One region of the Arthrobacter sp. CC3 genome, then DNA from elsewhere that is predicted to be linked to it. Evidence: riboswitches for the same ligand, from Rfam matches in the RefSeq annotation. Region 1 holds a riboswitch; each other region holds the start of a gene.
The links. A riboswitch is a leader RNA that binds a small molecule or an ion and turns the genes downstream of it on or off. The one in region 1 is predicted to bind cyclic di-AMP.
Positions count from the first base shown of each region.

Region 2: it holds a riboswitch for cyclic di-AMP, as region 1 does, so the genes downstream of both, PV761_RS18430 (M23 family metallopeptidase) here and PV761_RS09825 (NlpC/P60 family protein) in region 1, are expected to answer to the same signal.
Region 3: it holds a riboswitch for cyclic di-AMP, as region 1 does, so the genes downstream of both, PV761_RS23295 (hypothetical protein) here and PV761_RS09825 (NlpC/P60 family protein) in region 1, are expected to answer to the same signal.
Region 4: it holds a riboswitch for cyclic di-AMP, as region 1 does, so the genes downstream of both, PV761_RS04130 (M23 family metallopeptidase) here and PV761_RS09825 (NlpC/P60 family protein) in region 1, are expected to answer to the same signal.

Region 1 is NZ_JARCCY010000013.1:10,857-17,936, forward strand. Features, by position in the region: gene PV761_RS09815 (copper resistance CopC family protein) at 1-306, shown strand, start outside; gene PV761_RS09820 (hypothetical protein) at 400-864, opposite strand; gene PV761_RS09825 (NlpC/P60 family protein) at 1,095-1,835, opposite strand; cyclic di-AMP (ydaO/yuaA leader) riboswitch at 1,839-2,004, opposite strand; partial or broken gene PV761_RS09830 (HAD-IC family P-type ATPase) at 2,376-2,758, shown strand; gene PV761_RS09835 (hypothetical protein) at 2,852-3,325, shown strand; gene PV761_RS09840 (DUF305 domain-containing protein) at 3,465-4,094, shown strand; gene PV761_RS09845 (F510_1955 family glycosylhydrolase) at 4,191-5,075, shown strand; partial or broken gene PV761_RS09850 (cytochrome c biogenesis protein CcdA) at 5,080-5,830, shown strand; gene PV761_RS09855 (hypothetical protein) at 6,028-6,510, shown strand; partial or broken gene PV761_RS09860 (four-helix bundle copper-binding protein) at 6,624-7,025, shown strand; gene PV761_RS09865 (TetR/AcrR family transcriptional regulator) at 7,068-7,080, opposite strand, start outside.
Region 2 is NZ_JARCCY010000036.1:23,850-30,929, reverse strand. Features, by position in the region: gene PV761_RS18460 (molybdopterin molybdotransferase MoeA) at 1-317, opposite strand, end outside; gene PV761_RS18455 (DUF6457 domain-containing protein) at 314-652, opposite strand; gene PV761_RS18450 (NTP transferase domain-containing protein) at 712-1,329, opposite strand; gene PV761_RS18445 (HNH endonuclease) at 1,410-1,910, opposite strand; gene PV761_RS18440 (NlpC/P60 family protein) at 2,133-2,888, opposite strand; gene PV761_RS18435 (NlpC/P60 family protein) at 3,047-3,721, opposite strand; cyclic di-AMP (ydaO/yuaA leader) riboswitch at 3,792-3,986, opposite strand; gene PV761_RS18430 (M23 family metallopeptidase) at 4,099-4,923, opposite strand; cyclic di-AMP (ydaO/yuaA leader) riboswitch at 4,927-5,137, opposite strand; gene PV761_RS18425 (metal-dependent transcriptional regulator) at 5,278-5,973, opposite strand; gene serC (phosphoserine transaminase) at 6,352-7,080, shown strand, end outside.
Region 3 is NZ_JARCCY010000071.1:8,887-15,966, reverse strand. Features, by position in the region: gene PV761_RS23310 (hypothetical protein) at 436-1,275, opposite strand; gene PV761_RS23305 (response regulator transcription factor) at 1,524-2,264, shown strand; gene PV761_RS23300 (HAMP domain-containing sensor histidine kinase) at 2,266-3,798, shown strand; cyclic di-AMP (ydaO/yuaA leader) riboswitch at 3,936-4,120, shown strand; gene PV761_RS23295 (hypothetical protein) at 4,120-4,899, shown strand; gene PV761_RS23290 (hypothetical protein) at 5,119-5,583, shown strand; gene PV761_RS23285 (dolichyl-phosphate beta-glucosyltransferase) at 5,733-6,644, shown strand; gene PV761_RS23280 (STAS/SEC14 domain-containing protein) at 6,663-6,968, opposite strand.
Region 4 is NZ_JARCCY010000004.1:197,160-204,239, forward strand. Features, by position in the region: gene PV761_RS04115 (multicopper oxidase domain-containing protein) at 1-1,170, shown strand, start outside; gene PV761_RS04120 (hypothetical protein) at 1,840-2,163, opposite strand; partial or broken gene PV761_RS04125 (IS1380 family transposase) at 2,524-3,917, opposite strand; gene PV761_RS04130 (M23 family metallopeptidase) at 4,061-4,822, opposite strand; cyclic di-AMP (ydaO/yuaA leader) riboswitch at 4,828-5,030, opposite strand; gene PV761_RS04135 (hypothetical protein) at 5,175-5,318, opposite strand; gene PV761_RS04140 (four-helix bundle copper-binding protein) at 5,911-6,324, shown strand; gene PV761_RS04145 (hypothetical protein) at 6,849-7,080, opposite strand, start outside.

The sequences.
Region 1 (7,080 bases):
GTTTCCTCCGACGGCCACCCGATCGAGGGAACCTTCGCCTTCACCGTCGAGGACCCGGCTGTGGGCGCGGCAACCGGGCCGGCATCAGCAACGGCAACGGCAACGGCAACAGCAACAGCAACAGCAACAGCGACAGCGACAGCGACGGCCAGCGCCCCGGCGAACACCGTGCCGGACCGCGTACCGCCGCCCGATGACAGCAACGCCCTCCTCACGGTCGGCATCGCCGCCATCGTCCTGGCGGTCATCGGCGGCCTTATTTATCTGTCCCGCCGCCGGGAGCGGACAGGCGACAGCGGCGCCTGAACCAGAGCACCGGGCTTTCTGCGGCCGCAGGGCCCCGGGGATGAGCACACCTCCCGGGGCCCTGCGGACCGGTCGTTTAAGGCGGTCGGGACGTTAAGCGGCTGCTCCGGCGGGAAGTCTGCGGGACCTGAAGCGTCCGACGGTACCGGCCAGAACTGCTGCCGCCATCACCACAACGGCAGCAACGCCGGTGTAGAACAGTACTGAGGACATTTCCGGGGCCGGGGCCGAGGCGTCAGCAGCGGCCATGACGGTCAGCCAGTAGCCGATCGTGGCCGCCATCCAGGCCTCGCCGGCCGCGGCTGTCAGCCGTGGCCACCGCGTGAACCATGCAGGCCCGATCCCGTAAGACAAGGCAACACTGACCGCCACGACACCGGCGACAGCGATCAGCTGGATACCGAACAGGTATGGCCCTGCGACAAGCCCGACCGGGATACACAGCCCGCCAATGAGCACCAGTCGCCGGGCGCCCAAGGGCATGCCGGCCGTTTTGCCCTGGTCCCCGCCTGGCAGGGGCCCAGCGTTGGACGCCTGAGCTGGCGTGTTCGTATCCATGAAATTCCTTTGAAAAGTGGGACTGCCGGACGCAGGACTGCCGTGGTGCCTGAGTAAGGGGTGGCAGCTGTTTTACCTTCCCTGACGTTACAGCATCCGCTGGATCGAACATGCAACGATCCGACCGGCCGGGCGGGCAGGAGTGGGGGCTGCTCATCGACCGGGTGGCACACTGAAGGTCGGCGTTTCGCTGCCCCCAAGGCAACGAAACGCCAGCCTTCAGTTGGGTGTTAGGCCCCGGCCCGGACGAAAGTTACTGAGCCTTTGGAAGTCATCCAGGTCAGCGGGTGGACAGCCGTTTCGTTCTTGCCGTTCAAACCGGAGCTGAGGACCTGGCCGTCGCCGACATAGATGCCGACGTGTCCGGGCTGCATGACCATGTCACCGGGCTGCGGGTCACTCACGACGGTCCCGTAATTCATGAACTGCATGGGGCCGAGGTCTCCGACGGGGATCCCGGCAGCGTTAAGGGCGTTTTCCACCAGTCGTGTGCAGTCCTGGATCATGCCGATCTGGGCGTAGGCGGCGGAAACCATCGTCGCGTTGACTCCGCCTGCTGCCGGGGCGGCCACCGGCGCGGCCGCAGCGGGCGTGACGGTGATCTGAGCCTTGGCCGGCGCAGCAGCCTTCGCAACGGCGACGGGTTTGGGTGCTTCTACAACAGGGGCGGGCGTGGTCTCCACGGCAGGACGTTCGAAGGAAATCTGGACCGTGGCATCTGCGCTGAGCGGAGCCTGTACCTGGCTGGTGACCTCCAGGTACGAGGTCGGCTCCGCGTCGCGCTGGGCCGGGGCCTCAGCTGCCTGCGCAGCAACGCCGCTGGTCAGGACGAGTCCGGAAGCTGCGGCAATGACGGCCGCCTGTCGGCCCACACCGCCGGCGTTGTCAGCGACGGATTTGGACAGGACCGCAAGGGCGCTGGTCTGGACGGGAACCGCGCGGTGGCGGCCGTGAGTACGGCGAATGGACATGAAAGGGCCTCTCCCACTGCCTGCGAGGTTAGCTGTCGGATTCGGATGGGAGACACCCGGCCGCAGTTCCAGCGCAAGGCCGGAAGCGCGGCTTCACCCCAAGGCCTGCCCGAAGCAGGCCACTCTTGGGTTCCCCGTCTCTGCCGGACGAATTTTGCGAACGGATCCCGGGCAGCGGCAGAGCTAGGCAATCTGCTCAGGAGTGCCGCATTCGGAGAAACCGGCACGCGTTCGACCGTACTCGAAAACCCGGCACTTTGTCACATTTGCATAACGGGACGGAAGCATGTGTTCCCTAAAGCAGGACAGGGAGGATGGAGGTGTTTCATCGGTGCTGGCTCGGATTCGCATGCTCGGCCGTGCCGAGGAACACCCTCAGCCCTCGTCAGCGGCGCGCTGGAAGAAACCTAATAAGAGGCCAGACCCTTCCGTGCGGGCACTGGTGATGGGGCGACTTGGGGCCCCTTCACTGTGAGGCAGCAGAGAAAGAGCAGGGCCACCCATCTCCGGGCGGCGAAAGCGGCAGTGCTGCGGTAGAGGCGGGGGATGAAGGTCGCCATGGTGGGCGACGGGGTCAATGACTCCCCGGCGCTGGCCAGAGCAGAGGTCGGCATCGCGATCGGCGCCGGGACCGACGGGCCATGGAATCAGCCGGAGTGGTCCTGGCGGGAAATGATCCTCGGGCGGTGCTGTCCATGGTGGACCTGTCGCGGGCCAGCTACCGGAAGATGTGGCAGAACCTCATCTGGGCCACCGGCTACAACGTCCTGTCCGTGCCCCTGGCCGCCGGGGTGCTCGCCTTCGCAGGCGTCGTGCTCTCCCGCGCCGCCGGCGCGGTCCTGATGTCTGTCTCCACCATCGTGGTCGCGCTCAATGCGCAGCTGCTGCGACGGGTGAAACTGAACCCATCCGAGGTTCGTTGACCCAAGAGGCGCTACCGGCCAGGGGAGCACCGCATCGCCCCGTGGCCGGTAGCCTAGAAGCGACACCAGAGCCGCATCGAAAGGAGGAACGTCATGACCGCAACAGCTCACCGCCAGGCGCCGGGGTTCCTTCGCCGTGCGGGTCTGGTCGCCGCGGTGCTGGCCATCATCGCTGGAATCTTCGGCATGCACGTCCTCACCGGCACCCACGCCATGCACTCCCCGGCCTCAGCCACGCCAGCCGCCGACGCGCACACCACGGAAGCATCCCCTGACCACACCGGACACCCGGCGGAATCCGGCACGGTCCCTGACCATGCCTCTGCAGGGCAGAACATGGCCGGGGTCGCCGTTGAGCAGTGTTCAGAGTCGGGTGACTGCACCAGCATGCAGGCCATGACGACTGCCTGCACTCCCTCGGCGAAAACCGCGTCCATGGCCGCGCCGCCGCCAGGCACCAACGTGCTGGGCAACAGCAACAACACCGCAGCAGGTGCCGTCACCGGCCAGTGGTCCTATCTTCCCGGCAGCCCTTCGCCTTGTGAGCTGTCCATCAGCAGGACGTAAAAGAGGCCCCGCGCCGCCACCCTCCCGGCGCATGCCCCCTTTACCCTGACAGTCCCAAGCGGACCGTCGGGTGCATCACTGATGCACGTATTCCTCAGGCGCCCTTGCGCGCCAGCTGATGTATGAAGGACCTGATCTCATGACTAAGAAGTTTCTGACCCTTTCCGTCACCGGCATCGCCGCGGCCATCGCCTTGGCCGGCTGCGCCTCCGGATCCGGAGCCGGACCCTCCGGCACCTCCACGCCCGGCATGGACCACGGCAGCTCCAGCGCGACAGCCAGCAGCATCCCCGGCAGCGCAACGGCAGCCGCCGCGGACCACAACACCGCGGACGTCACGTTCGCGCAGACGATGATCCCGCACCACACCCAGGCCGTGGAAATGAGCGACACGATGCTCAAGAAGAAAGACATCCCGGCGTCCGTCACCGCGCTGGCCACCAAGATCAAGGCAGCCCAAGGCCCCGAAATCGAGACAATGACCGGCTGGCTCAAGAGCTGGAACGAGACCGCCACGATGCCCTCCAGCCACAGCATGACCGGCATGATGAGCGACGCGGACATGCAGAAGCTCGACGCCGCCCAGGGTAGCGATGCGGCCCGGCTCTTCCTGAAGCAGATGACCGCCCACCATGAAGGTGCGATCATGATGGCCAAGACCGAAAACACGGCCGGCAAGAACGCCGACGCGGTCCAGCTCAGCAAGGACATTGTCGCCGCGCAGGAAGCAGAAATCCAGGAAATGCAAAAGCTGCTGGCCACCCTGTAACCATCACCTTCGGGTGCCGGCCCGCCGCCCACGTGCGGCAAGGCCGGTGCCCGGCCCTGCACTCTCCCTTTTCGTCCCCCAACACTCGGAGTTTTCATGCCTATCTCATCCAAAACCATGTCACGGTCCTCAGCCGTGCTGGCCGGAGCCGCCGCGCTCGTCCTGGCCCTTGCCGCCTGCACGCCCTCCACTGGGCAGGCAGCCGGCGCATCATCAACCGGGCAGGCCGGCAGCGGCCTTCCCAGCAGCCACGTCCATGGGCTGACCGTCAGCGGTGACACCAGCCAGGTCCTGCTGGCCACGCACGACGGATTGTTCGATGTGAGCAAACAGCCCGCCAGCAAGATCGGCGGCACCAACGACCTGATGGGCTTCACCGCCGGCAAGGATTCCGGCATCTTCTATGCCTCGGGCCACCCGGGAGCCGGATCCAACCTGCCCAACCCCCTCGGTCTCCTCAAGACCGTCGACGGGGGAAAGACCTGGGAACAGCTTTCCCGGCAAGGCGAATCAGACTTCCACGCCATGACCACCACCAAGTCCGGGATCGTGGCATTCGACGGAACGCTGCGCACCAGCCCTGACGGCAAGACCTGGAAAACCGTGTCAGCAGGGTTCGCCCCGGCAGTCCTGGCAGGGCACCCTGGCAGTGACACCGTTCTGGCCACCACCCAGGAAGGAATCCAGCGCTCCACCAACGGCGGCACCACGTGGGCGGCGGTGGAGTCAGGGCCGGTCATCCAGTTCGCCGCCTTCGCTACCGCGGCGGAAGTGGCGGGAGCCGAACCCGACGGAACCGTCCACTACTCGGCCGACGCCGGCGTGACCTGGACGAAGAAGGGCCGGATCGATAAGGAAGTCCTGGCGATAGCGGCAGTCAAGAGCGCCAACGGCCAATCACAGATCTGGGCGGCCACCCAGGAAGGGATCGTCGTCTCCACCGACGGCGGCACGACCTTCCGGCCCTCCCCGGAGTCCTGAACCAGTGAACATCGGAGAATACTTCGCCTCCACGGTGACCTCCGGCGCGTTGCTCATCGCCATCCCCCTGGCCATGACAGCGGGTCTGGTGTCGTTCCTCTCCCCCTGCATCCTGCCGCTGGTACCGGGCTACCTCGGATTCGTTTCCGGGCTGACCGATCCGACGCAGCCCCTGAACCGCAGCCGCGTGCTCGCCCGGTGTCGGACTCTTCGTGCTGGGATTCGCTGCAGTGTTCACCCTCTACGGGGCGGCGTTCGGGGCCATCGGCTCCTGGCTGCTGCGCTGGCAGGACACCCTGATGCGCGGCCTCGGCGTCGTGGTAATCCTCATGGGCCTGGCGTTGCTCGGCATGATCCCCTGGCTGCAGCAGACCCGGAAAATCACCCTCGGCCGCCGGACGGGCCTGGCCGGAGCTCCGCTGCTGGGCATCGTTTTCGGCCTCGGCTGGACACCGTGCATGGGCCCGACCCTGAGCGCTGTCCTGTCCCTCAGCGTCACCACCGGCAGCGCCGAACGAGGGGCGCTTCTGGCCTTCGCCTACTGCCTGGGGCTGGGCATCCCATTCACCCTCGCGGCCCTGGGCCTAGGCTGGGTCGGGTCCGCACTGGACTTCGTCCGCCGGCACATCCGCACAGTCAACATCGCCGGTGCCTCCATGCTCATCATCCTTGGAGTCCTCATGGACACCGGCGTCTGGGTGCAATGGATCTACCGGCTTCAGAACCTCTCCGGAACCTTCCTCACACCCATCTGACCATCTGGCACACCGACGCCCCGCAGGTCTGCTTCGCCCCATGCCTGAATCTCCGCCGTGGAACGTTTCCGTGGCCATCCTCATACTCCCGAACCGCGTCTCCCAGGAATGGCACTCACGGCGAAAATCCGGGGCTGCGCTCCCCAGCGCGTCCATTGCCCATGCATCCAGGGCTTCCGGGATAGGAGGACCCGACCATGCATGACCCGTTCCTGCTCCTGATAGGTGTAGCCATCGTTGCTGTCGCTATCGCACTCGGGGTTGGCCTGGCCAGAGGCGGCAGCCGGACCGCGGCGGGTCGGCAGCCCTCCGAAGCGATCCGGCAGAACCAGGCTGCCGCTAAAGGTGTGCGCCACCGCTGGGGACTTGCAGGCTGTGTGGCCGTGGCCGCGGCCGGTCTTGATGTCGCCGTGGTCTACGGAATCGGCACCTCGCCCTCCGCGGGGTCCGGCATCACCGTTGAACTCGGCTTTGTCATGATGGTCCTCGCCGTCGTGTGGTTCATCTTCCGCCAGGAGGTCCTGAGCTACCAGCTTCGGATCGCAGCAGCACTGTACGAGACCGCGGTGCCGGCCGAGCCGGAGCAGGTCAGGGCCGCCGAAGCAGTCGGATCGTTCCTTCGCCTGGTGCTCTTCCTGCCTGGACTCTTCGTCGTGCTGGCCAAGTTGATCCTTCGCTAGTACGCCTGTCGCCTGGTGGTGCCAGCGAGAGAGGCTGACGGCGTGACCGCGGCGGGTCTAGGGTGGGGCGTGACGGCCGGCAATGGCCCGGCCGCAGTGACAGGAGCTGCATCATGACTCATCACATCAGTGCGATGCTCGGTGCCCACCCTAAGGGGGTCGGCACTCTTGATCAGGACAAGCTGGCCTAGTGCATCGGAGCCTGCTTTGAATGTGCGCAGGCCTGCACGGCGTGCGCTGACGCCTGCCTGGGCGAAAAGATGGTCGCCGACCTTGCGGCCTGTATCCGCATGGAGCTGGACTGCTCCGACATTTGCGCCGCTACCGGCAACATCCTGACCCGCCAAACCGCCACCAATACAGCCATTACGAGTGCGTTGCTTGAAGCCTGCCGGGCCGCCTGCGCCGAAGAGTGCGAGCAGCACGCCGGCATGCACGAACACTGCAGGATCTGCGCCGAGGTCTGCCGCCGCTGCGAAGACGCCTGCGCCGCACTCCTGGCTGCGGTGGGGTGAGACACCGGGCCGCCGCCCGCTGCCGGCTGGCTGATCTATCTGCTAGCCGATCTCC
Region 2 (7,080 bases), on a different contig from region 1:
ACCGCCCAGCCGTCCATGGCCGATGAAGCGTAGTGCGGCATGTCCTGGAGCGCGGTGACGTCCTCCGCGAGTGTCCGGCCGAGCGCGGTCCTGAGCGGCACCGGCCCCGGCGGGATCGGTGTTGCGGAGTCGAATGACGCCTGCCGCGCCTCCTGCCAGCTGTGCGCCAAATGGGTGTGGCCGGTGTCGGCAGTGCCCGCTTCAACAGTGCCCGCTTCGGCAGTCCCCGTTTCCGCGGTGCCGGGACCCTCGGAGGGTTCCCCGTTTTCAGGCACGTCGCTGGCGGCGTCCCCGCCGCCCGGCGGCGCAGCCGTCATGCGCCGGGGTTCCCGCTGCTGACGGCCGGTCCGTCATCGGGCTGCGGCGTGGCCGCGGCGGAATCCGCCGCGGCGTAATCCATCGCCAGCGCCCGCGCCACGCCCATGGCGGCCTGCATTGAAACCGCGTCCGGGGCCTGCCCCGAACCAGACGCCATACCTGCCGCGAAGCCGGCGATGAACGTGGTTAGCGGCGCCGCCGGACGGACCACAGAGTGGGCCGCAACCCCGGCCAGCGCCAAGACTTCATTGACGTCCACCTCGACGTCCTCCAGCTCGAAGGCTTGCAGCAGCGCCCGGCACCAGTCCTCCAGCGTTTCGTCCTGGCTTTTCACCGTTGCCTCCAAACTCAAATTCAGTTGCAGTACCACCGCCCGGTCCCACCAACGGTGGCTTATGACCCCTGGCGGGATACCCCTAGCGCGGTGGCATCGTCCCAGGTATCCACATCGTCCGTGGCACCGGCGGGGACGATAACAGTCCGCACGTCAAGCCTAGCAAGGAGGGCGAAGACTGAAGCGCCTGCCAGGCCTCCACTCTCCCCCAGTTCGTTCACGGCACGTTGTAGCGCAGCCGTGCCATAAAAACCCGCAAGCGGCTGTCTGCGGCCATCAGGCGAAGCGGACATGATTCCCTCGGAGCCGGCCGCGCCGCTGCTGTCCTCCGCCAGGGCGAGCAGAAGTGCGGCAACGGCTTGGTCGGCTTTGGGCATGTCACAAGCCAGGATCAGGGTCGTCGCCGCGCGCAATGGACCGCGTGCGCGATCCAGGGCGGCCAGGCCGGCGCCTATGGCCGCCGCCGGGCCGGCAAACGCGGGTTCCTCCCGGCATGACAGAACACCGGCGGGCAGTCCGCCGGGATCAGGTCCCACCACCACCACCTCTCCCGCCCCCGCGGCTGCCGCGAGCGACCGCGACAGGAGGGTGGCGCCGTCGTACACCAACTGGGACTTGGGCACGCCACCCAGGCGCGATGACCGCCCGCCGGCCAGTATTAAGGCATCAAACTCCACAGTGCCAGCCTAGCCATGCAGGCCGACACCGCGTAACCGTGCAGCCTTAGGAACCGTGAAGCCTTAGAAACCGTGAAGCCTTAGGCGGCGGATTCGGGCAGGAGGAAAGGGTCCCAGGCGGGCGTGGGCTTTTCCAGTTCCTTGATCTGCCAAATGGTGCCGTGCGGAGGCGCGGGGACGAACCTGAGCTTCCAGCCCATCTCGGCGGGCGTGTGGTCGCCTTTCACGTTGTTGCACCGAAGGCAGGCGGCCACCAGGTTCTCCCAGGAATCGGCACCGCCCCTCGATTTCGGGTGGACGTGGTCAATGGTGTGTGCTGCTTTCCCGCAGTAGGCGCAGCGGTGGCCGTCACGGCGCAACACGCCCCGGCGGCTCACAGCAGTGATCGTGTTGTACCGGGGCCGGATGTAGCGGTTCAGGAGTATCACGGACGGACGGCCCAGGATCTCCTGCGGCCCGACGACAGGATCGTCGCCTTCGGCCACTACGCTAGCTTTTCCGGTCAGCACAAGAACCAGCGCCCGGCGGAAGGTCACAACCGCCAGCGGTTCATATCCAGCATTAAGAACGAGAGTGCGCATGCACATACCTCTTCACGGCCGCACCCGTCAGGGGCTCGAGGGCCGGCTGCCCTCTGCTTGTCCGGGCTATGGATCGACAACACAAGAGTAAACACTCAAGTGGCCTATCGCCGAATCGGCTCCTTACCATAGACTCCGTGTCGGCAAAAATTCACCTGCCGGAAACGCAAAAGGACCCCAGCCCGAAGGCAGGGGTCCTTTTGTTACGCGGAAACCGGGGTATTAGCCGCCGACGCGGATGAAGACCGGGCCGGAGCCAACGTTGACGCTGAACAGGACGGTTGTTCCGCCGTTCCAGCCCCCGTGGACGGCCATGCCGTTGCCGACGTAAACAGCAATGTGGGCCCTGCCCATGCCGCCGTCTTGATAGTAAGCGAGATCGCCAGGCTGGGCTTCAGCTGCACTGACGGTGCGGCCCAGGGACAGGTAGCCTGCGGGCCAGCCGCGGTAGTTGATGCCAACCGCAGCGAGAGAGTTTGTCACAAGCATCGTGCAGTCCTGGGCAACGCCGAGCTGGGCGTACGCTGCAGCCGCGATCGCGGCACCGTTTCCGCTGGCGGCAGCGGGGGCTGCAGCTGCGGGGGCGGCCGGGGCCGACACGGTCGCGGCAACCGGAGCAGCCTCGGGAGCAGCTTCCTGAACCTCGACGACAGGCTTGGGAGCCTCGACGACCGGAGCCGGGGAGGTGGAGACAGCCGGCTTCTCGAAGGAGATGGCAATACTGGAAGCGGCCGAGATGTTGGCCGGAGCAGAGGACTGCACTTCCAGGGTGGAAGCAGAGGTTGCTTCGCGCTGTACGTTGGTATCGGCAGCGTTCGCTGCGATACCGCTGGTCAGGACCAGGCCGGAAGCTGCAGCGATAACCGCAGCCTGGCGGCCCACGCCGCCGGCGTTGTCGCCGACAGCCTTGGCAATGACAGCAAGCGAGTTGGTTTTGGTAACCTCGGCGCGGTGCCGTGCGATCGCACGAGTAGTCATTATTTCTCTCTTTCGTTTTCCTCAGACTGCGTGGCAGGCCGCGGTTTGGACGCTCCGGCATCTTGGGGGTAAGCCGGAACGGCCCGAACAGGTTTATATAGCGAAGAACGCGCGCTTCAGCGACGGGAAACCCGTGATGGAGCGAAGCGCCGCGTGTTCTAGCGAAGCGTGTAGAACGCGGATGTGCCCGTGGCGGACACAGCGTGCAGGAGCGTGCCCTGCGACGGGTTCAGCGCGCTGATCATCATGCCGTTGCCGACGTAGATGCCAACGTGAGCTCCGCCGTTCTGCATGACCAAGTCGCCCGGCGCCGGGGTGGCGGTGGGCTTCATGGCGGTCCATGCGTTGGTGCGGGGGATGCTGATGCCGGCCTGGGCGTAGACCCACTGGGTGAAGCCTGAGCAGTCCCAGCCGCTGGGGGTGGTGCCGCCCCAGACGTAGGCGCTGCCAATGCCGGTGTACGCTATGGCGGCGAGGCCAGATGCTGCTGCAGAGGAGGCGGCGTCGGCAAGTTTGCCGGCCTTGGCCTCCCCGTCAGCTGCTGTGGGGTTCTCACTGGCGTCGGTACCGGTGGATTGTGCCCGGACGGTTTCAATCTTCGGCGCTGCCATCGTGGTGACGGACGGACGCTCGAAGGAAACAGTCGCTGTCGGTTCAGCGCTTACGGCCAGCTGGGCTGACTGAGAGCCGGACTCCGTCGAAGCGGAAACACCCAGGTTGGTATCGGCGGCATTTGCCGGCATGCCAACACTGAGGATCAGTCCGGACGCGGCTGCGATCACAGCCGCCTGGCGACCTACGGTCCCGGCGTTGGCAGTAACAGCCCTGGACACGGAGTTCAACGGGTTCGTACGAACCGTTTGCGCACGGTGGCGCGCAGAAGTGTTGCGTGTAGACACGAAGGTAGCCTCTCCCAATGCCTACGAGGTGAGCTGTCGGATTCGGATGGGAGTCACCCGGCCGCGCGGCTTCCTGGGAAGCTTTTGCGACTTAACCCCAAGGTCTTCTTGCGAAGACCAAAATTGGTTCCCCCGCCTCTGCCAGACGATGTCATGCGAACGGACCTTGAGCGGTGGCAGAGTTAGGCAATCCACTCAAGAGCGCCAACTTCGGAAAAGTTGGCGTGCTTTAAACGGTACAGGAATTCCGATCGCATGTCACATTCAGGTCACGGCATGTCACAGGAATGCGAGAGTAACCCATCGCTTGGTCAGAGCCAGCCGGTGGGGTCGACGACTTCGCCGTTGACCATCACTTCGAAATGGAGGTGGCAGCCGGTGGAGGCTCCGGTGGTCCCGGCGAGCGCCACGACGTCCCCGCGGCCCACCTTTTGCCCCACCTGGACACTGGAGGACGACAGGTGGTTGTAAGTGGTTTCGAGGCCGTTGCCGTGGTCGATCACCACGCGGTTTCCGCCGCCATAGGGGTGCCAGCCCGAAAAGGTTACTGTTCCGCTCGCAGCGGCGAGGACGCTGGTGCCGCACTGTGCCGCATAGTCCTGGCCCCGGTGGAACTCACCTGAGCCACCCGTGATCGGGCTAGTGCGGAAACCGAAGGGAGATACCGAAATCATTTGTTCCAGCGGAGCCCCCAAGCTGCCCGCGGAGGCCGCACGCGTGATCGTCCCTGCCGACTGTGCGCTCAGGAGCTGTTTCAGCTTGCCGTCGGGATCGCCCTTGGTGGCCACGTAGGTCCGATTGAAGTCGATCTTGGCACCTGCAGCAACGGACACTTCGGGCTGGGGCGCAACCGAAGCGGTGGCGGCAGCGTTCCCGGTGTCCGCAGTGGACATCATGGGCCCGGTCGACGGGACGGAGACGGTGAGCACCAGTCCGGCGGCGGCGAGGGCAATGCCGGCCTTCTGACCCACGCCGCTTGCCGAAGCGAACTCCGTCACCTGGCTGAACAGGCTGCGGCGTCGGCGCGCATCACGGTGTGCATCGCGCGGCCTGACCGTCATAACGGCTTCGGCCACGGGGTACTCCGAAGCGGGACCGGTCGCCCTGCGGCGGCCCCTGACGGTCTGCGTGGTCAAGAATTATCCTCTCTGGAGAGCCTGCGAAGTTAGCTGTCGGATTCGGGTCAGAGAGTGCAAAGACCCGGTCCGCCATTGCAAGGCATCCGGCACAGGTGTCCCTAGGGAATCCTTCGTCGGAGGTGACTTGCCGCTGACGGACTTCACCCCAAGGCCGTATTCAACGGCCGATTGTGGTTCCTCCGCCTCTGCCAGGAGATGGTTCTGACGCTGATCCGCTGGCAGAGCTCGGCTTCGGATCAGGTAACGCTTTTGTATCGGCGCTAGTGCTCAACTATAGGCGATTAATCAGCGCGGTAATAATTCCGTTATCTGGGTCTCAGTAAGTTGTAGGTGGTCCTACCACTACGCCGGTTAGCTGACCGTAACAAACACGTGGGCAGCAACCTCGGGCGGCAACTCCAGCGCGCCTTCGATCTCGGGCACACGCACGGAGATGTATTCGCCGACGCGCTCGAGGGCCAGGGACGCTCCGGGCCGGATTCCGCCTTCATCCAGCTGCACCAGCAACTCCGGCTCAACCTGGATGGGTTCGGCCAGCCTGCTCACGGTGATACGCGAGTCGGCCCCGTACGCGGTCATGGCCTCAAGGAGGTTGACCACACCGTCGGTGAAAGCGGGAGCCGGCTGACCGCCAAGCGCCGCCAGTCCCGGAATGGGATTGCCGTAGGGGGAAACGGTGGGGTGGTTGAGGAGTTCAAAGATGCGACGCTCCACCCGCTCGCTCATGACGTGTTCCCAACGGCAGGCTTCGTCATGGACATACGCCCAGTCCAGTCCGATCACATCGGCCAGGAGCCGTTCCGCGAGGCGGTGTTTGCGCATGACTTCGGTGGCGCGTTTCCGGCCGGTTTCAGTCAGCTCAAGGTGCCGGTCCCCCGAAACAACCACCAGCCCGTCACGCTCCATCCGCCCGATGGTCTGCGAAACGGTGGGTCCGGAGTGGCGCAGCCGTTCGGCAATCCGGGCGCGGAGAGCCACGATGTTCTCTTCCTCAAGCTCCAAGATTGTCCGAAGATACATCTCCGTGGTGTCGATTAGATCGGTCATCCAGCTCAGCTCCTCGAGCACAGTCCTTGCGTCAGTCCCACCGTACCGCGCAAAGGCTTCCACGTTGGCCTCGGCGGGGTGGACCTGCATCCACCAACCAGCCGCTGGGAAAAGCCCCACGGGATCAGCCAGGCCGGCTTCGCGGCCCACTGTACGACAGCATCCAGCTTAGCCTATTTTGAATTACTCCGGATAATCTTCAGCGTATCGCTCTGACCTGCCGCCGGGATGTCTCAGTGACTGGACTATGACGGATGCCGTTCCCTCCCCCGCAGGCACGTCAGGCAGAATATAGGGGATTCCCCTGCAGGAACCCGTGCACTGCCGGGCCCACGTCCACGCCGGAAACCACGTCCACGCCGATAAATTGGAGCCATTGTGAGCGACACCAGCATCACTATCCCCGCCAACCTCCTGCCCAAGGACGGACGGTTCGGCGCCGGGCCATCAAAGGTCCGCCCCGAACAGATCGAAGCACTGTCTGCCGCCTCTGCCACCCTCCTCGGCACGTCGCACCGCCAGGCCCCGGTGAAGAACCTGGTGGGATCTGTCCGCAGCGGCCTCAGCGAATTTTTCCGCGCCCCCGAAGGCTACGAAGTCATCCTCGGAGTGGGCGGCTCAACGGCGTTCTGGGACGTCGCGGCGTTCGGACTGGTGGACAGCAAGGCCCAGCACCTCTCGTTCGGCGAATTCGGCTCCAAGTTCGCCTCGGCTACGAATAAGGCTCCGTTCCTGGACGCCTCCTCCATCATCAAGGCCGAGCCCGGGACGCGGCCGGTAGCCGCCGCGGAGGCGGGCGTGGACGTCTACGCTTGGCCGCAGAATGAGACCTCCACAGGCGTGGCAGCACCGGTCAAGCGGGTTGCCGGCGCGGATGAAGGATCGCTTGTCCTGGTGGACGCCACCTCGGCTGCCGGCGGCCTGGACGTCGATGTCTCGGAAGCCGACGTGTACTACTTCGCCCCGCAGAAGAACTTCGCATCCGACGGCGGCCTGTGGCTGGGGCTTTTCTCCCCCGCGGCCCTGGAACGCGCCGCCCGGATCAAGGCAAGCGGCCGGTGGATCCCCGATTTCCTGGACCTGCAGACCGCCATCGACAACTCACGG
Region 3 (7,080 bases), on a different contig from region 1:
GGGGCGAATGCCTAAAAACTTCTCGGGGTGGGAAAGTTAGGCGTGCATTCGACAACAGCGCATGTCTTCGCCAGCGGGTGGGCTGGTCCAGGATTCTGCGGCTGCAGGTGCTGTTGAGTTCTTGTTCACAATTGAAGTGTGCAACGTAACAATGAAAACTTGCAAGTAACAATGGACGGAATCGTCCGCATCGTGAGACAAAAGCCCACATTGTGGCCCAAATCACGATTCTGAAATGCCAATAAAATAACAGGTGTTTTTCAGAACGATCGATCAGAATTCCCGAAATTCCGAATTTTCTTCTTCAAAACGAACCTTTTCGGCACAAAAATTCAGCCCGTACCGTATTGCTGAAATACCAACGCTCCCTTGTGGCACATGTCCAGCCCCTGGCCGGGCCCAGCAGAAAAATTCCTGCCCGCGCAGCATGCCAGGTCAGTTTGACTGCCCGGCGAGCGTCGCGGCCACCAGCTGGACGGACTCCGCCGGGAAGCTGTCACCATCCTTTGCGGCAACTATCCTTACCATGGCGCCGGACACGATATCGGCCACGGTCAGTGTGCTGGCGGACGTCCCGCCAGCCTGTTGACGCCGTTGTTGCTGATTGCTCACCGCCACGTCCGAATCCAGTGAATAGGTGCGGCTGAACCCGTCGGTGCTCTTGACAGTCACGGCGCCGGAACTGATCTCCGTGACCGTCCCCTGCTGTTCAACTTTGGTGACGTAGGCGCCGTCCTGGAGGATGACGTACTCGGAGTGGACGGCGGCAGATACTCCGCTGCCCATTCCACCGAGGCCTTCCGGGGCGAAGTTTCCGGGACCGCCGCCCTGGGCCGGCATCCCGCCGTCGGCAAACCCGCCCTGCGCCCCGCCACGGGCGCCCGGCAGCGTTTCCTGCAGTGCGCCTGCGTCGGCCGTGCCGTCGGCGGCGTCGGCCGACGCGGAACTGGTCGTCAAGGCATAGATTCCCACGCCGGCCCCGCCCGCAAGGACAGCCGCCGCTCCGGCCACTACCACCCCGCGCTTCATGGTCCACGGTTTCGAAGTGCCGTCCGGGGCAGGCCAGCCGCCGGGCTGTCTGGGCGAGCCCCATCCGGCCGCCGGCGGGAAACCGGAGCCAGCGGCCGACGACGGCGTTCCCCACCCACCGCCCTGCCCGCCACCCGCGGGGCTGCTGGCAAGGCCGCGCACAGCGCCGGCATCCTGAAGCGGCTTGCCTTCCGTTGTCCCGTCAGCATCGCTCTCCGGTACAGGCGTGGGGTGGTTGTTGTTCATGGCGTTCTCCTGGGGCAGGGGGCTTGGTCCACTCCAGACTCCGAAGGGTTCCTGTGCGGGGCCTGTGCGGGACAAGAGGTCAAGCTGTGACCTTTCCAATGCCCCTTTCCGCCTCGCGAAGGCGGCCGATCCGCACCGGTCGGCCAGACAAGGGCCCGTCCGCGCGTTCAGCTCGCTAGGCTGGGATTCACAGCTGGCACACAGGATCCCCATAGCGCCGGCTCAACCGCAGATCGGAGAGTTGTCCCATGGCCACTTCGCACTCCATGACTAACAACCTTCCCCAGCTCACCCACCCGGACGGCTCCCCCATCCGGGCTTTGGTGGTGGACGACGAACCCAGCCTCTCCGAGCTTATGAGCATGGGCCTGCGGATGGCAGGCTGGTCCGTAGCCGTCGCGGGAGACGGTCCCGAAGCCGTGAAGCTGGCCAAGGAGTTCCGCCCGGATGTCCTGGTGCTGGACGTGATGCTCCCGGGGTTCGACGGCGTCGAGCTGCTCACCAGGATCCGCGCCTTCGCGCCGGAGGTGCCTGCGCTCTTCCTGACGGCGAAGGATGCCGTCCAGGACCGCATCCTCGGCCTGGCCGCCGGCGGCGACGATTACGTCACCAAGCCCTTCAGTATGGAAGAGGTGCTCCTCCGCCTGCACCGGCTGGTCCAGCGCTCCGGGGTGGCCGCCATGGACACCGCCGAACTGGTGGTGGGCGACCTCGTCCTCAACATCGACACTCGTGAAGTGACCCGCGCCGGCGAGGAACTGCAGCTGACGGCCACGCAGTTTGAACTCCTCCGTTACCTCATGGAAAACCCCAAGCGCGTGGTCAGCAAGGCCCAGATCCTGGACCGTGTGTGGGACTACGACTTCGGCGGCCAGGCCAATATCGTGGAGCTCTACATTTCCTACCTGCGCAAGAAGGTGGATGCCACGCACCCGCCCATGATCCACACCGTCCGCGGCGCAGGCTACGTCATCAAACCGGCGGATTGAGGTGCCCACGCTTTCCGGCGAGATCCGCAAGGACCGCCGCCGCTGGCTCGATCCGTCCACGTGGCACCTCCGCACCCGGCTGGTGCTGGTGGCCATGGCGTTGCTGGTGGCCATCTGCGGCGCCATTGGCCTGTTCAGCTACGCGTCCATGGATTCCTTCCTGACCAAGCAGCTCGACGATCGCTTAAGCCAGGCCTCAAGGCTCTCCAACGAAGCGGGCAGGCCACGGCTCGGCAACCCGGCCGGCAGGCCCGACCCGCTGGAGGGCAAGGGCCAAGGAATCGGAACCCTCATTGCCCGGATCGACAACGGAAATGTCAGCACCGCCGGGTTCCTGGCCAACGACGCCACGACCGCATCGCTCTCGGCCGAGGACGACCAGGTCCTGTTGGCCCTCCGGCACGACGCAAGCCCGGTTGACCGGACACTGTCCACCGGCTCCTACCGCCTGGTTGCCGTGGAAGCGCAGTACGGGGACGTGATTGTCACCGGGCTCCCCCTCGATGAAAAGCAAAACACGCTCAACTCTCTGGTGTGGACCATGGTGATCGTGTCGATGGGAGGGCTGGTCCTGATCGGCCTGGCCGGAACGGTCCTCATCCGCCGCACCATGAAACCGCTCGAGCAGCTGTCTGAGGTGGCCACGCAGGTTTCGAACATGCCGCTCGACGCCGGCGAAGTGGCACTGGCGGTCCGGGTACCGCCGTCGAACGCGCACCCCGGAACTGAAGTGGGCAGCGTTGGCCACGCCCTCAACCTCATGCTGGACAACGTGTCCAAGGCACTCGAGGCCCGGCAGCAGAGTGAGACGAAGGTGCGCCAGTTCGTGGCGGACGCTTCGCACGAGCTACGCACGCCGCTCACTGCCATCCGCGGCTACACAGAACTGATGCGGATGACCGAGGACTTCACGCCTGACGGCAAGAAATCGCTCGCCAGGGTACAGAGCCAGTCGGAACGGATGACCACCCTGGTGGAGGATCTCCTGCTGCTGGCACGGTTGGACGAAGGCCAGCCGCTCAAGATCAGCGACGTGGACCTGACGCAACTGGTGGTGGAAACCGTCAGCGACGAGAAGGTCATGGCGCCGGACCGCGTCTGGCAGCTTGAACTGCCGGACGAGCCCGTTGTGGTCCGCGGCGACGCCAAGCAGCTGCACCAGGTGCTGGCCAATCTCCTCTCCAATGCCCGCAAGCACACGGACCCCGGAACCACCGTGGTCACCGGCGTGATGCGGTCCGCCGACGGCAGTGCCGTGGTGACCGTGACGGACAACGGTGCGGGGATACCGCCGGAGTTCGTCGACCGGGTCTTTGCCCGCTTTGCCAGGGCGGACGCCGCCCGCACCAGTCCGGCCCGCTCCGCTTCAGGTGCGGGCGCCGGCGGCGCAGCCGCGTCCGAAGGAACCAGCGGACTGGGCCTGTCGATCGTGCAGTCCATCGTGGAAGCGCACGGCGGAACCGTCGAGGTAAATTCCCGCCCGGGCCGCACCGAGTTCGCCCTCCGCCTGCCCTGCGAGCCGCCGGCAGCCTAACTCCGGTTCCAGAGCGGCGAGCCAGCCGTTCCGGCGCAAGTCAACGCGCCGCCGTCGTGATCCTCGTTACCGAAATGTGACTTAAGCGCGATACTCCTGTACCGTTTTTAGAGTGCGGCCACCGTTCTAGCCGCATATCCGGATGGACGCCAAACTCTGCCGCTACCCGGATTTCCTCATGATTAGGCAGAGGCGGGGGACCCAGGTCTCCGGGCATCTTGCACAGCCGCCCTCGGGGTGAAGCCGACACGTGAAGTTCCGTGCGGCCGGATGACCTCATCCGAACCCGACAGCTAACTCCGCCGGCATCGAGAGGCAACCATGACTAAATCCACGCTAGAAGTACGTCCGGAGCGCGCTTCCGACGAGTCCAAGACGCCTGCGGAACGTTCGCGCCACCGCGCCGAGCCAGCCACCACCGCATCCCCATTGGCCCGGCTTGCTGCCGGACTGCAGGGTTCCGGCCGCCGCGCCGCTGTAGTAGCCACGGCCTGCGCCGTCCTGATCGGAGTCGGCGCCGCCGGCCAGGCTTCAGAACCTGCAGCCCCGGCTACGTCTGCAACCGGCGAAGCCAGCGCCGCAACCGCAAACGCCGAGTCGAAGCTCGCGTTCGAAAAGATCCTGGTATCGGCCATGCCCGCCCCGGCGTCCGTCAGCCTGGCAGCTCAGTCGTCCGACGTGCAGCCGGCACCGGAGGAGAAGTCCGCACCGGAAGCACCGGCACCCGCGCCTGCACCCGCACCTGCTGCGGCCCCGGCACCGGCTCCTGCCCCGGCACCGCCAGTAGCCGTGGACGACCCCGCAGCTGCCCAGGCGTACGCCGCCTCGCAGCTCGGTACCTACGGCTGGGCGGCCGACCAGATGCAGTGCCTGACCACCCTGTGGACCAAGGAATCCGACTGGAAGACCACAGCCACGAACGCCAGCAGTGGCGCGTACGGCATTGTCCAGTCCCTGCCGGCCGAAAAGATGGCCAGCGCCGGATCCGACTACCTGACCAACTTCCGTACCCAGATCAATTGGGGCTTGAACTACGTGAAGGAACGGTACGGTTCCCCCTGTGGCGCCCTGAACTTCCACTACGCCAACAACTGGTACTAAGCCGGCGCACCCTCGCCGGACTTGGTCCGCATGAGCCGAAGGCCCCGAATCCACGCGATTCGGGGCCTTCGGCTGTTTTGCGGGATTTGGCTCCCCCCGTTCCCGGGGCCACAAGGTTTTCACAAGGTTGTGGAGTGACTCTGGGTCGCCGCCGCTTTCCATCGTCTTCCAAGCGGCGGCCGGCCCCCGGGCCGTCGTCAAGATGCAGGGAGCACAACAATGAAAAAATGGTTAGTTCCGACGGCCGTCCTGGCCTCAATCTTCGCGGCTGCCGCGCCGGCCGTTGCTGCCCCTTCCGGCCCGCCGATCACTGTGGACGGACCCGCTTCATTCATGAACTGTGGTTTTCTCGTCACCGGTGAAGTCACCGGTAAGGCCAAAAACATCACGACTCCCTCAGGGGACATCATCAGCACTTCTCCCGGGCTGAAGATCACCCTGACGGGGCCAAACGGAAAGCCCCTGAAATTGGTCATCACCGGAGTCCTCTTCTTTTCGTTCCCCAGCGAGAATGTGGTCGAAGTGAGAGCGACCGGCAATAACCTCCTCCAACTCCCCTCCCCTGACGGGCTCGTCCTCACGCGGGGGAATGTCAACTTCTCCGTGGACTCCGACGGCAACGAATTGCGGAGATTCTCCGGGGCCGGCACGGCAACGAACATCTGCTCGCTGTTGGGGCCCTGACGCACCATCCGCGGCGGCGGTGCGTCCACCAATGACGGTGGGCGCACCGCCGCCGTCTCCTTGCCCGTTTCCAGACAACGGCAAAATCCCACAGGAGCTGCACAGCTTTGGCCTAAATCCTTCATATCCGCCGGTCGCATAGTGGAACCATGACGCTCACTGACCAGGCCGCGGGATCCATACTCCAACCGCAATCGCAGCCGCGGGCCGTCGTCGATCTTCCGTCCGGCAGCGTTTCGCCGCCCGCAACGGGGCAGACCCGCCGCGCACCCATCGACGCCAGAACCCCGGGGGATGCAGGAACTGCCCTCCCCGTTCTTGATGTGGTCATCCCTGTCTACAACGAGGAGCGGGACCTGGAGCGATCCCTGCGGCACCTGCACGCTTATCTGCTCGGCAGCTTCCCGCACGCGTTCCGGATTACCGTGGCCGACAACGCCAGCACCGACGGCACGCTCAAAGCAGCTGAACGCATAGCCCGTGAGCTCCGCGAAGTCACCGTGGTCCGGCTGCCCGCGAAGGGGCGCGGCAACGCCCTTCGCAGCGTTTGGCTGGCGTCGCCGTCACCCGTTCTTGCCTACATGGACGTGAGTCTTTCCACGGACCTCGCTGCGCTGGCGCCGTTGGTGGCGCCTCTCATGTCCGGGCACTCCGATCTGGCCATCGGAACCCGGCTGGCGCGCGGTTCCCAGGTGGTCCGCAGCCCCTGGCGCGAGTTCATTTCACGCGGATACAACCTCCTGCTGCACACGCTGATGGGTGCACATTTCAGCGATGCGCAGTGCGGGTTCAAGGCAATTCGCGCAGACGTGGCCCGCCGCCTTCTTCCGCACACCGCGGACAACGAGTGGTTTTTCGACACCGAGCTGCTGATCATGGCGGAAAGATGCAGACTCCGCGTGCACGAGGTACCGGTTGACTGGACGAGCGGTGCCGACGCGGGCGTGGACCTGGTGCAAACGGCCATCGCAGACCTCCGCGGCATGGGCCGCCTGACCCGCGACCTTGCGACGGGCCGCATTCCGGTACGGGAGCTTCGCGCCGATCTCGCCCGGGTTTAGGTCCCTTTACTGCGACGGCTACGCTTCCCTGAGCCACGCCATGGCTGCCTTGGGGCAGGTGAAATAGCGCGTTGGGGCGGCAGGAGCGTTAATGCTGAGGAAGAAATTGGCCATGGCCCGGTCCACCGGGGACGATCCGAGGAGCGCCACCCTTGCCACGGTGCTGGGACTGGCAAAGACCCGCCGGGCCCCGCGGCTCATGGACGCCGTCGCGGCCATATCCACCAGCATCGGAAATGACCGGCCGCCGCTCAGGTCGTTGACAGCCGCCATGACAGCCAGGGCAGCTTCCTCGCAAATAGCCAGGCCTGGAATCCATTGCACATGCAAAACTCCGGTGCGCAGCTGAACGATACCTCTATTGCCGGCAATCGGGATTTCGGTCATCCTATCCCCCCAAGATAGTTTCAGACGTCCCTCCCGAGACTACTGGACC
Region 4 (7,080 bases), on a different contig from region 1:
CGCCGCGGCGAGAAGGTCCGCGTCACCGTGGCGAACGCCCTGGAGGAGTCAACGACCGTGCACTGGCACGGCATGCACCTGCCCGCCGTCTTCGACGGCGGTCCCCACCAGGTCATCGATCCCGGCGCTGTCTGGGCCCCTGAGTGGACCGTGGACCAGCCAGCGGCCACCTTGTGGTACCACCCGCACCCCCATGGGCAGACCGAAGCGCAGATGACCCGCGGCTTGGCCGGCATGTTCATCCTCGACGGCGAAGAGCCGGTTCAGGGCCTGCCGTTCGAGTACGGGGTGGATGATGTTCCCGTCATCGTCCAGGACCGCACCTTTGGCGATGACGGATCCTTCCGGCCGGTCCCGCCCGCCCAGACCGGGCTGCTGGGCGACACGGTCCTGGTCAACGGGACCTTCAACCCGCACCTGGCCGTCACTACGGAGGCTGTGCGGCTGCGGCTCCTCAACGCTGCGACCGCCCGCATCTTCAACGTCGGTTTCGCTGATAACCGGCAGTTTCAGGTGGTGGGCAGCGACGGCGGCCTTCTGCCGGCACCCGTTGGCGTTGGGAGGCTGCTGCTCTCACCGGGGGAACGGGCCGAAATCGTGGTCCGGTTCAAGCCCGGGGAACAGCCCGTGCTCCGGTCCTTTCCCCAGGAACTGGGGATGAGCAGGGAATTCAACGACGGCGCCGGCGGCAACGACGTGCTGGACCTACTGCAGTTCAGGGCCGCCGCAAAGCTGGCCGGCTCACCGCAACTGCCCGAACGCCTGGCCGAGCTGGAGCCCGTTGATCCGGAAACGTCGGCGGCAAGGCGCAGCTTTATTCTCAAAGGCATGTACATCAACGGGCGCATGATGGACATGTCCCGGATCGACGCAACCGTCGGCGCCGGGACGGTGGAAATATGGATGGTCAGCAACACCGATAACCAGCCGCACAGCTTCCACGTCCACGGGGCACAGTTCCGGATCCTGGACCTCAACGGTGCCGATCCCGGCCCCGAATTCTCCGGGTGGAAGGACACCGTGTTCCTGCCGGTGCGGACCTCGGCGCGGATCGCCTTGAAGTTCGGCCGCCACGCCGACCCGGAGACGGCCTATATGTACCACTGCCACCTCGTAAGGCACGCCGACCAAGGCATGATGGGCCAGTTCACCGTCGTCCAACCCGGGTAAGGCCAAAAAACAGACGCCTGCATCGTGCGCTAAAAAAGCTGACGGGCCGTTGCCACCATGACTGCGAACGGGTCTGTCATCCCTTATGGGGGACTTACTGGTAGCGGCCGTTATTCAAGTGGTCTGTATTCGTGCGGCTTTTGATTCCCTCCAGTGGTTGGTTGGTCGTGGTGGCCTGGCGCGTAGCTTGCCCAGGGTGATCCGGCTTCGGTGGCGATTTTGGTGGTGCTGGTGTGGTGGTAGCCGAGTGCCTGGGCGAGGACGGGCGCCGGGGCTTGGAGTACCAGCTGTCGCATTGCGGAGCTTCATGCCCTTTGGGGCGGTATGCCGAGTTTGCGCAGGAAACCGCGGAGGGTCACTGGGTGCATGGGCTGTCCGGCGCGTTGACCGGGGAATAGCCACTCGGATCCGGGGTTGGTTGCGGTGGTTTGGTTGGGGCGGTTTGCCAGGTAGTCCTTCAGGATCCGGGCGAGTGGGGCGGGTACTGGACGCACGGCTTACTAACGAACGCCACCCGGTGGCTCCCGTGCACAATGACGGCCGACAGAAATCGCCCCTTATTGTCCCACGGCCGGGGCTATGTCCGCCGTGGCCTTCTCGGCCAGGTGCTGGGCGGGAACCACCCAACGGTGGACCTGGACGGCACGGCCTGCCGCAGGCGCCGCGGGCTCATGCCCGTCCGGGGCCCTCGTCCCCCGGTCCGCTTCCGTTGGTCGCCTCGGTTTTGTTGACCCCAGGCTGGCTGCGGGCATCATCCGTTTCTTCCGAAACGGGTTCGCTTCCTTGCTCGAACTGCGCCCGGTAACGCACGCGTCGGATTCGTCTGGTCATGGAAACCATGAGCAGGACAACTGCGGTGACCATGAACGCCGTCATCGCGAAACCCAGGAATCCGGGAGTTACCTGATCCGCGTCCAGCCCTGGCCTCAGACCTTCGTTGCCTGGACCCGGTGCCGGCGACGTGGCGAGGGCGTAAAGACCCGCTGCAGCCATTGGGATTTGCACCGTATAGTCCTTTGTCCGGCTCGTTGCGGGCGCCCGCAGATGGCCCTCGTGCCTAATCCGCCCGAGCCCGGAACCATGACTGGCACTGAGCGCGGTCCGTCAGGACCGCAGAGAAACAGGGCAGGACGCACCCGCAACTGTACCGCTTCATCGGGCGGCTGCCGCTTTTGACGCGCAAGCAGTCAGCGCAGCCGCCTAAGCCTTGATCCACCGATCCGCCTGGGCTGATGATCTGAGTCCGGGGTTTTGACGGTTTGCGGGCTGAGGGCATGCCCGGGCGCTGGGCCTCGCTGCCCTTGGTGTTCCACTGGTGGTCCTGTTTGCGCCATGTGGCTGGGTTGACGGGGTTCAGGCAGGTTGCGGCGGCGGGTAAAGAACCTCGAACAAGGCCTGCCAGGCGGCTTTCCAGGGCCAGGCTTCGGGCAGGTGAAGTCGGATGCGTCGGGCGCTGGTGGCGATGCGGGCCGGGACGTGGATGAGTTTGCGGCGGATCGTGCCGGTCCGGGCTTTGCCGAAGGGCCCGGCGGCGAGGAGCCCGGCGGCGCGGGTGAGGTTGTATGCCATGACCGCGGCGACCAGCCATGCCGAGTTCGCGGCGAAAGCACCGAGGGCATATGGGCCAGGGCGCTGTCCTTCAGGTCGGCATTGACCTGCTCGATGATGGCGTGTTTCCGGTGGGTTTTGTCGGCCCTGACGGCGTCCAGGAGTTCGGCGTCCACGGTGGTGAAGAATGCGTGGTGCCGGTGGGTTTCAAACAGGGTGGGTTGTCCGTCGCTGGCTTTCGGGTTCAGTTCCGGGATGCGGCGCACCACCAGCCGGCCGGTGATCTGCTCGGCCTTTTTGCGGGAGCTGAACGCGGTGAACACGGTCTCGGCGACCTCAGCCTTCGAGACCCAGGTGTTGGTGGTCTCGTCGAAGACCGCGTCGGTGTATTCGATGGTTTCCCACGCCGTTTCAGGGATCCCGGCGATGGCGCGTTTGACGGCCGGGTCCATGCGCACGGTCACCGACACGTCCGCCCCGCCGGCCAGGGCGGCGGCCACCGCGGCATGGCCGTAGAAGGCCGAATCGAAACGGCACAGCACCTGCCCGTCGGTCTGCGGACGCTTGAGCGTGGACAGGGCATCAATAATCAGACGCTTGGCTCCCCGGGCCGAGTTCGCCGCGCCCTTGCGCAGCCGTTGGGCGGCGATGACCGGGGCGGTGTCCTTGGTGGAGACCGCGGCCAGCAGGGCGTTCAGCCCGCGGACCCCGGAGTATCCGTAGCCGGAGCCCTGCTTGGCGTAGCCGTGGACCTCGATGATCGTGTCGTCCACGTCCACGAACACAAAGTCACCGGCCGCGGGTGATCCCAGCAAACGTGCCCGACAGGCGAGGTTTCCCAGGAAGCGGGCCGCGACTGCATCGAGCTGGCGCACGTGACCGAACGTGAAGGCCCGCAGGAACGAGCCCAGTGTTGAGGGCGCGTAGCAGGTGGTGAAGAGTCGCTTCATTCCGCCGTGGCGCAGCAGGGCCATGTCATCGATGCTGTCCGCGCCGGCGACCATCCCCGCGACCAGGGAAGCGACCTTCAGTCCGGCGTTCGCGCCCTTGTCCGTGGGCACCGTCAGCCGTTCATGGGCCAGTTCCTGCAGTCCGGCGTCCCGCGCCAATGTCATCACCGGGAGCAGCCCGGCCGAGGACACGAGATTCGCCTCGTCGAAGGAAGCTGACACCGCGGCCGGCTTATAGAAAACTTGCATCTGCGAGATGCTCCTCTTCTTCAGCAAAATTGTTCTGTCGCAAGTCCAATTTTCCCTGAAAAGGCGAGCATCTCGTTCTTAAAACGCCGAAGACGACCCAAACCTCATCGGTGGATCAAGGCTAAGCGGCCGGGGGCCGGGCGTCAGATGAAGGCAGCCGGGTCGACGGTCTGGCCGTTGACCATGACCTCGAAGTGAAGGTGGCAGCCGGTGGAGGCACCGGTTGTGCCTACCCCTGCAATCTGCTGGCCCTGAGCCACGGACTGTCCGGCGGAGACACCGATGCTGGCCAGGTGGTTGTAGGTGGTCTTCAGGCCGTTGCCGTGATCGACGACGATCCGGTTGCCGCTGCCGTACGGGCTCCAGCCGGCCTCGGTGACGGTGCCGGAACCGGCGGCGAAGACCGCCGTCGAGCACGCCCCCGTCAGATCAACCCCGGTGTGCATTTCAGCTGCCGCCCCGGTGATCGGGCTGACCCTGAAACCGAACGGGGAACTGACGCTCATCGACGCGAGCGGGGCACGCAACCCCGTGGATGCCGCCTCAGGCGCGGGGCCAGCCTCAAGCGCCTTGACCGCCCCTGCAGGCTGTACCGGCGCGGGCGCAGGCTGGGAGGTCACCTCCGGGCGGTCAAAGGTGAGAACAGTGTCAGCTGCGGCCGTGACCGCCGCTTCCGGAGCCGGGGCTGCCACGGCCGCTGGCCGGTCCTGGGCCGCAACGCGGCTGCCGGAGTCAGCCTGCGCCGCGGACAGAGCTGTGAGGGCGATCATTCCCGTTACGGCGGCCGTCACCCCGAACTGCTGGCCGCGTAGCCGGAACGTTGGTTCCTGGAAAAACGGACGGCGGCGTGGTGAGGCAGCGGCCGGAAGGGCACGGCGACGGCCGTGTTGTGGCTGGGCAGGCAAGATAGTGGTCCTCTCGGCGCCGGCGAAGTTAGCTGTCGGATTCGGACGAGTGGACTGTCCGGCTGCCCTGCAGGACGCGATCAGGACGCGCAGTCACAGGGTCGGCTTCACCCCAAGGTGCATCATTACGCACCAAAAGTGGGTCCTCCGCCCCCGCCTGAGAAGATCAGGTTCACGGACCGCCGGCGGGGTTTGGCGAAGCGGTCACATCCATACCCGTTGGGGGGGTATGTGTTTATCTAACTTTAGCGAAGCCTCGGCTTAAGTTACAAATCCGTTATCAAAAGCGCTTAAGAGGACAGGGATGGTGACTGGCGGGGCACCGGAAGGTTACGCTGGGCGGGACTTGCCCTCAGGAGAAGACGAGATGGCCCTTAAACGTTCGACGCTTCCACTGCTGGTCCGCAGGCTTGCGGCGCTGCGGGCTGTCCTTTCCTGCGTCGTGATCGTCCTCCTGGCGGCCGGGCCAGTTGCCTTCTGTAATGGACAGGTCCACGTGGTGGGGGTGTCCGACCCTTACGCCGCGGCACAGCGCCAGACTGCGATCCCCGGGGGACAGGAGAACCCTCGGGGACATTCGAACAGAGTGACGCCGGTCGGAGCCCAATCCGCCGCCGACGTGCTCCACGGGGTCCCGCGCAACGGGTGCCACGAGATCGGAGACACCCGTGCACTCAGTCCACGGTCGTGGCCCGTTGCTGTGACCGACGCGGCGCAGCCAAGGCCCGGAACGCTCATCCCTGATTCCGCGGATCCGCGCGCCCTGCCCCCGGCGTCCCACATCGCCAACAGGCCCCAAGCACCGCTGAGCCGGCAGGCGCTAACCCTAACTCAGCTGTCTGTCAGTCGGACGTAGAAGGGCACGTTCTCCCCGTCCGGCCGCGCGAACGCCAGGCCATAGGCCTGCAAGTGGCACCGTTCGACCAGGCGGGCGTAAACACCGCGTGCGGGCCGCCCTTTGGGTCCTGCCTTCAGCGATCAGAAGGAGGCCCGAGAAAGAACATCAGCCAAACAGCCGGCGCATCAGAAAACATCAGCCGGTCTCCGCACCAGGTTCCTCCCATTCAGTATTGGAAAGAGAGACAGAAATGACACACGGAAGCACCCACAAGATGCTCGATGCGTACCCGAAGGATCTGGGCGGCATCGATCAGCACAAGCTCGCCGAATGCATCGCAGCGTGCTTTGACTGCTCACAGGCCTGTACCGCCTGCGCTGATGCCTGCCTCGGCGAAGACATGGTCGCCGAGTTGACCAAATGCATCCGCACCGATCTTGACTGTGCGGACGTCTGCGCGGCCACGGCAAACGTACTCTCCCGCCACACCGGCTATGACGCCAACGTCACCCGCGCGGTGCTGCAGGCCTGCGCCGCCATCTGCAAGGCCTGCGCCGAGGAATGCGAACAACACGCAGGCATGCATGAACACTGCCGGCTCTGTGCCGAGGCCTGCCGCCGTTGCGAAAAGGCATGCAACGAGCTTCTCAGCTCGCTCGGCTGACCCTGCCCCAAGGCCCTGCCCAACGGTGACCGGAGATCCAACGCCTTCCGGCACCCGCGGGAAGGCCTGCCCTGCGGCATCCCGGCCTTAACGATGTCCACACGGACCAGGACGCTGAGCTTGTCTGTCACGGTGCTCCTGCCCCTATGGGGGACGGCCGCGACGCTGCGACCGCCCACGCAAGCCTAGGCATGAACTGTGACGCACGCAACACCCCCCGCACTCATTCAACACATCCCCGGGGTCCGGGACACTGCCGCACGGCCGGAAAATGAACAGGCCCGCACTCCGGGCGGATCGGCGCATCCCAACTGCCCGCTGAGCGGCTCCCGTCCGGGTGTCCGCCGGCATTCCTTGGGAAGGGAGCGTAGCGCCTCATGTCGCTCAGCTTGAAAAATTCCGTGGCGGTACGTCCCTCATTCCCACCGTGATTGCCCAGCACGACAACCTGCCTGTGGTCGCCGCCGGGCATGGTGACGGTATCATTGGTAGTGCCCGAACCGGCGGTGATCGGAACCGAGGAATTAGCCCTGGCTTCGAGACCCGCTGTCAGTCTGCATTCCGCCAGAAACGGGACGGAATTCCCACGTATAAGAGCCGTCAGCCTTGAGGCTCATCCGTAGGTGACCCCATGTGTCAGTGAACTTCCGCTCCGAATATGCGGGATTACTGGTGAACGTCCGCAGGCCGATTCCGCCGGTGGATGCCTGAAATTGCTGCATGCCGTCCGCGACGCACTGGCCCGCGTTGTTAACC